Aromatoleum petrolei: one gene and its partner. The protein of the gene in region 2 interacts with the protein of the main gene of each other region in a pairwise test. Links are inferred from orthologs where the notes say so. Each region holds a gene or a part of one and is shown on either strand. Other genes may lie near its edges. The genes, in order: trkA and ptsN.

Evidence for each region.
Region 1: the proteins of ptsN (region 2) and trkA interact in binary tests that used the Escherichia coli proteins (3 or more experiments, as listed by UniProt). The link is inferred for Aromatoleum petrolei from one-to-one orthologs.

Annotation. Positions count from the first base shown.
Region 1 is NZ_CP059560.1:2,719,429-2,722,551, reverse strand. Bases 149-2,952 are described here. They hold trkA (Trk system potassium transporter TrkA), read right to left. Parts: upstream 2,352-2,952; coding sequence 945-2,351; downstream 149-944. Other genes in these bases: ToN1_RS12425 (sigma-54-dependent transcriptional regulator), read right to left, coding at 2,441-2,952; ToN1_RS12435 (TrkH family potassium uptake protein), read right to left, coding at 149-948. In the rest of the region: more of ToN1_RS12435, read right to left, coding at 1-148; more of ToN1_RS12425, read right to left, coding at 2,953-3,123. UniProt on the Escherichia coli protein: Part of the constitutive potassium transport systems TrkG and TrkH. May regulate the transport activity of TrkG and TrkH systems. Binds to NAD(+) and NADH.
Region 2 is NZ_CP059560.1:2,385,673-2,388,838, reverse strand. The notes cover bases 320-3,166. They hold ptsN (PTS IIA-like nitrogen regulatory protein PtsN), read right to left. Parts: upstream 2,063-3,166; coding sequence 1,577-2,062; downstream 320-1,576. Other genes in these bases: ToN1_RS10900 (RNA polymerase factor sigma-54), read right to left, coding at 2,555-3,166; hpf (ribosome hibernation-promoting factor, HPF/YfiA family), read right to left, coding at 2,199-2,525; hprK (HPr(Ser) kinase/phosphatase), read right to left, coding at 667-1,608; ilvA (threonine ammonia-lyase, biosynthetic), read right to left, coding at 320-579. Also shown: more of ilvA, read right to left, coding at 1-319. UniProt on the Escherichia coli protein: Seems to have a role in regulating nitrogen assimilation.

The DNA of each region.
Region 1 (3,123 bases), 330 kb from region 2 along the record:
GACGACATGGAAGGCTACATAGCGCAACGTGCTGAGCAGATCCTCGTGCGCGTCGAACTGCATGAGGTACGCGGTGAGCACGACGATGCTCAGCGCCAGCGTCGCGAAATAGAAGGGCAGCTCGGGGTCGACGAGGTAGGGCCTGACGCTGCGGCGTGCGAAGGCGAGGTAATGCGTCGCGAAGTTGAGACCGGAGAGCAGCGCGAACAGGATCACGATCATGTCCACCGGCACGCTGTCGAAATACCCGAGCGACGTATCCTTGCTCGAAAACCCGCCCAGGCCGACGACGCTGAAGGTGTGGATGATCGCCTCCCAACCTTCCAGCCCGGCCAGCCACAGGCTCACCGCGCAGGCCACCGTGAGCAGGCAATAGGTCAGCCACAGCCCCTTGGCGGTCTCGGCGATGCGCGGCGTCAGGCTCTGCTCCTTCATCGGCGTCGGCACCTCGACCTTCATCAGCTGCCGCCCGCCGATGCCCAGCAGCGGCAGGATCGCCACCACCAGCACGATGACGCCCATGCCGCCGATCCAGTGCATGAAGGTGCGCCACAGATTGATCGATATCGGCAGGTGCTCCAGCCCCACCAGCACCGTCCCGCCCGTTGCGGTGAGGCCGGACACGGCCTCGAAGTAGGCGTCGGTCACCGACAGGTCGGGGATGAAGTCGAGCAGCGGCAGCGCACCGAATACCGGCATCACGACCCAGGTCAGCGCCACCAGCAGGAAACCGTCGCGCGTATGCAGGTCGCGCTTCCTGCCGCGCGTCGGCAGCCACATCAGCAGCCCGGCGGCCAGCGTGATGAGCACCGCGTGGTCGAACGCGATCGTCGCGCCGTCGCCGATGAACCACGACACCACGAGCGGAAAGAGCATCAGCACGGCGAACAGCATCACGATCAGCCCCAGTGCGTTGAGCACCGGGTGGGAATCCGCGCGCCACCTCATAGGAAGCCGAAGCCCACCTGGAACAGCTTCTCGACCTGGCGCACGAGCTTCTTGTGCGTGCAGAACACGATCACGTGGTCGCCGCTGTCGACCACCGTGTCATGGTGCGGCATCACCACTAGGCGGCGCGCGACCTTGCCGTCGGGCCGCAACTCATCGCGCACGATCGCGCCGATGGTCGCGCCCTTGGGCAGCGCGATCTCCGCGATCGTGCGGCCGACCACCTTGGAATCCTTGCGCGTGCCATGCGCGATGATCTCCAGCGCCTCCGCCGCGCCGCGGCGCAGGCTGTGCACCGCCACCACGTCGCCCTGGCGCACGTGCTGCAGCAGCGAGCCGATCGAGGTCTGGGCGGGCGAGATGGCGATGTCGATCGGCCCCCCCTGCACCAGATCGACGTAGCTCTTCCGGTTGATCAACGCCAGCGTGCGGTGCGCCCCCATGCGCTTGGCGAGCGACGCGGACATGATGTTGTCCTCGTCGTCGTTGGTCAGCGCGAGGAACATGTCCGCCTCGTCGATGCCCTCGTTCTCGAGCAGCTTCTCGTCCGTCGAGTCGCCGCGCAACACCAGCGCCCGATGCAGCTGGCTCGCGAGGACATCGGCGCGGCGGCGATCGACCTCGATCACCTTGACGTTGTGATCGTCCTCGATGGCGCGCGCCAGTCGCAGCCCGATGTTGCCCCCGCCGGCGATGATGATGCGGCGGATCGGCCGGTCCTCGCGCCGGATCTCGCGCATCACCTGGCGGATGTGCACCGTCGAGGCGAGGCAGAAGACCTCGTCGCCGGGCAGGATCATCGTGTCGCCTTCGGGGATGATCGCCTCGCCGTCGCCGCGGTAGATCGCCGCGATGCGCACCTCGACGTTGGGCATGTGGTAGCGCAGCGCCTTCAGCGGGTGTCCCACCAGCGGCCCGCCCTCGAACGCGCGCACGCAGATCAGGCTCAGCACCCCGCCGGCGAATTCCATCACCTGCAGCGCCTCGGGGAAGGCCACCAGGCGCTTGATGTAGTCGGTCACGACCTGCTCCGGGCAGATCGAAAAATCGACCGCGAAGTTGTCGTCGTCGAGCAGTTCGGGGTGGTCGACGAAGTCGCTCGAGCGCAGTCGCGCGACGCGCGTGGGCAGGTTGAACAAGGTCTTCGCGACACGACACGCGCACAGGTTGGTCTGGTCGGACTGCGTCACCGCGATCAGCAGGTCGGCGTCGTCCGCGCCGGCCTCGCGCAGCACCGACGGCGAGGCGGCATTGCCGATCACCGTGCGCAATTCGAGGCGGTTGCGCAGCACCTCGAGCTGCTCGGCACTGGTGTCGATCAGCGTGATGTCGTTGGCCTCGGAGACGAGGTTCTCCGCCACCGACGCGCCGACCTGGCCCGCGCCCAGGATGATGATCTTCACCGGTGAGTCGCCCCGAACATTAAGGAAGCCCGATTCTACGCGAGCTGCCGACCCGCGCAGTGCGACTGTTGCACGGCCGCCTCAGTCCCTCAGGCTTCCTCGCTGCGCCGACTGCCGTGCAGCCCGAGCTGCTTGAGCTTGCGGTACAGGTGGGTGCGCTCGAGCCCGCTCTTCTCCGCCAGGCGCGTCATGTTGTTGCCCTCGAGGCGCAGGTGGTGCTCGAAGTACAGGCGCTCGAAGGCCTCGCGCGCCTCGCGCAGCGGCTGGTCAAGCGATACCGCAACCGCCCCCTCGCTGGCCGGGATCAGCAGCCTGCGCACATCCGTGAGCGCGATTTCCTCGTCCAGCGTCCCGAGCGCCAGCGACTTCACCGCCGCGCGCAGTTCCGCATAGCCGCCCGGCCAGGGCTGGGCGCGCAGCGCATTGAGCGCCGCGGTCGAGAAGTGGCGACGCGGCACCTCGCCGGCCTCCACGAGGTGCAGCAGCAACTGCGCCGCGATCTCCGGCAGGTCGTCGCGCACGTCCGCGAGCGAGGGCGGCGCGAGGCTCACCTCGAACAGACGCACCGCCAGCGCCTCCTCCCAGCCCTCGCGCACCAGCGACTCCAATGTGTGGTCGGTCGCCACCACCAGGCGCAGGTCGTAACGTTCCAGCCGCTCGAGCGCAAAAGCGAGGTTCTTCTGCTGCGTGCGCGACAGGCGCGCCAGCTCGCCGACGAACAGTACCCCGCCCTGGCCGGCCTGCAACTGGTTCACGTCCAGCGCGGCCGACA
Region 2 (3,166 bases):
GATATAAGCCGCCACGCCGGCGATCAGGCCGCCGCCGCCGACGGCGCAGAACACTGCGTGGATCGGGTCCGGGTGCGCGCGCAGGATCTCCATGCCGATCGTGCCCTGGCCGGCGATTACGTCCGGGTCGTCGTAGGGATGGACGAAGGTCAGTTTCTCGGTCTTCTCGAGCTCGACCGCGTGGGCATAGGCGTCGGAATAGGAGTCGCCGGCCAGCACCACCTCGCCGCCGCGCGCCTTGACCGCCTCGACCTTGATCAGCGGCGTCGAGGTCGGCATCACGATCACCGCGCGCACGCCCATGCGCTGTGCCGAAAGTGCGACACCCTGCGCGTGGTTGCCTGCCGAGGCGCAGATCACGCCGCGCTTGAGGGCCTGCGGCGACAGGTGCGCCATCTTGTTGTACGCGCCGCGCAGCTTGAAGCTGAACACCGGTTGCATGTCCTCACGCTTCAGGAAGACGCGGTTGTGCACGCGCTCCGAGAGATTCGTGGCGAGGTCCAGCGGCGTTTCCTCGGCCACGTCGTAGACGCGGGCATTGAGGATCTTTTCCAGGTAATCCGGTGTTGCGGCAGTCATCGGGGAGGCCTTCGCGGGGCGGCGCAAAGACCTTGAGCGTATCAGCCGATGCGGCACTGCGGCAAGAGTCTTGCCGGCCGTTCCCGCTTAGAGGGTTTCCCCGTCGGCGTCGAGCAGGCGTTGCTGACGGTCGATGAATTCCTGCGTTGAATCGATCCCGCGCAGTTGCAGGATGGTCGAGCGCACAGCGGCCTCGAGCAGCACCGCGATGTTGCGCCCCGCGGCGACGGGCAGCGTCGTGCGGATCACCTGTACACCGAGGATGTCCTGTGTCTCGCGTTGCACCGGCAGGCGCGAGGGATCGGACTGGCCCGGCAGGCGGCGCTCGAGGTGCACGATCAGGCGCAGGCGCATCTTTCGCCGGCAGGCGGTCTCGCCGAAAATCGTGCGAATGTTGAGGATGCCCAGGCCGCGCACCTCGATGAAGTCCTTGAGCATCTCCGGGCACCGCCCCTCGAGCACCGTTGGCGCGATGCGCGAGAATTCGACGATGTCATCGGCGACCAGCCCGTGGCCGCGCGAGATGAGTTCCAGGGCCAGCTCGGACTTGCCGGCGCCGGAGCTGCCGGTGATGAACACGCCCACGCCCAGCACGTCCATGAACACGCCGTGCAGCGAGACCTTCTCGGCGAGCTCGCGCGACATGTACAGGCGCAACTGGTCGATCACGCTCGCCGACGGTTGTGGCGTCGTGATCAGGGCGACCTCTGCGTGCTCGCAGATGCCGTTCAGGATGTCGGGGATCCTGCAGCCGTCGGCGACGATGATCGCCGGCGGGCGTGCACCGATGATTTCGGTGAGGTGGTGGGCGACCTTTTCGCGCGAATGCCGCTGCGCCCACGAGAGCTCGGCCGCGCCGAGGATCTGGATGCGCGTCGGATGGATCAGGTTCAGGTGGCCGACGAGGTCGGCCGGCCAGATACGCTCTTCGTTGACCGAGATGACCCGGTCCAGCCGGCCGCTGACGTGCGTCAGCTCCAGCCGTTCGCGGTGCAGGTCATACAGCCGCGCGACGCTGGTCTGCCGCATGCGGACCCCAGGAGGCAAACAGCGTATGGATCGTCGCGACGTCGGGCGCGTTCTGCAGTTGTTCGCGGAAGTCGCGGTCGCTGAACATCTGCGCAAGCTCGGACAGCAGCTGCAGGTGGGTTTCGTTGGCCTGCTCGGGCACGAGCAACACGAACAGCATCGTCACGGGGCGGCCGTCGGGAGCGTCGAACTGCACTGGGGCCGAGAGGCGCAGGAAGGCGCCGGCGGCTTCCTTCAGGCCCTTGATGCGGCCGTGGGGAATGGCGATGCCCTGACCCAGGCCGGTCGAGCCGAGGCGTTCGCGTGAGAACAGGCTGTCGAAGACGACGCTGCGGGCAATGCCCTGATGGTTCTCGAACAGGAGACCGGCTTGTTCGAAAACACGCTTCTTGCTGCTGGCGTCCAGATCGATGACGACGTTCGAGGGGGGCAGGAGTTCGGCGATGAGGCTCATGCGGATCACCACCTGCACGACACGGGCCGTGCCGCTGCCGATCGGATGCGGGAGGAGGCTCGGGGTGTGCGGCAGGCGCGGGTTGAAAACGCGCGAATTATAAACACACCCCGGTCCCTCGGCGTGAATTAAAGGATCACAGCTCGGTCGGTTGCTGGTGCTTCAGCGTGTCGTGGCCGTGGTCGTTGTTCTTGGCCTTGTACTTGAGAACCTGGCGGTCGAGCTTGTCGGCCATGCTGTCGATGGCTGCATACAGGTCGGCGTCCTCGCTCTCGACGTAGATGTCCTTGCCGCGCACGTGCAGCGTCACTTCCGCCTTCTGGCGCAGCTTCTCCACCGACAGGATCACGCTGACGCTGGTCACGTTGTCGAAATGGCGGATGACGCGATCGAGCTTCGTATTGACGTACTCGCGGATCGCGGGGGTGACTTCGACGTGATGTCCGGTGATGGTGAGATTCATGATGTTTCCTCGTATTGTCAGATCGTTTTTCAGATCGCTTTGCGCAGGCTGACCGGCGGAATATTGAGTGACTCGCGGTATTTCGCGATCGTTCTGCGCGCCACCACGATACCCTGCTGGCCCAACAACTCGGCAATTTTCGCGTCGGACAGGGGCTTTTTCCTGTCTTCGGCCTCCACCAGCTGGCGAATCAGCGCTCGAATCGCCGTGGAAGAGGCCGCCCCACCGGTGTCGGTGGCAACGTGACTGCCGAAAAAATACTTCAGTTCGAACACGCCGCGCGGTGTGGCCATGAATTTCTGCGTCGTGACCCGCGAAACAGTCGATTCGTGCAGTTCGAGCTGGTCCGCGATCTCCCTCAACGTCAGGGGTCGCATCGCCACATCACCATAATCGAAGAACTGTCGCTGCTGGTCAACGATCGCCTGCGAAACCCGCAGGATGGTGTCGAAACGCTGTTGCACGTTCTTGATTAGCCAGCGTGCTTCCTGCAGCTGGCTGGTCAGCGCGCCGCCCGATCCGCGGTTCTGTTGCAGGATGCTGGCGTACAGTGAGTTGATGCGCAGCTTGGGCATCGCCTCGGGGTTGAGCGTGACGGCCCAGCGGTTGCGGATCTTGCGCACGACGACATCCGGCAGGAT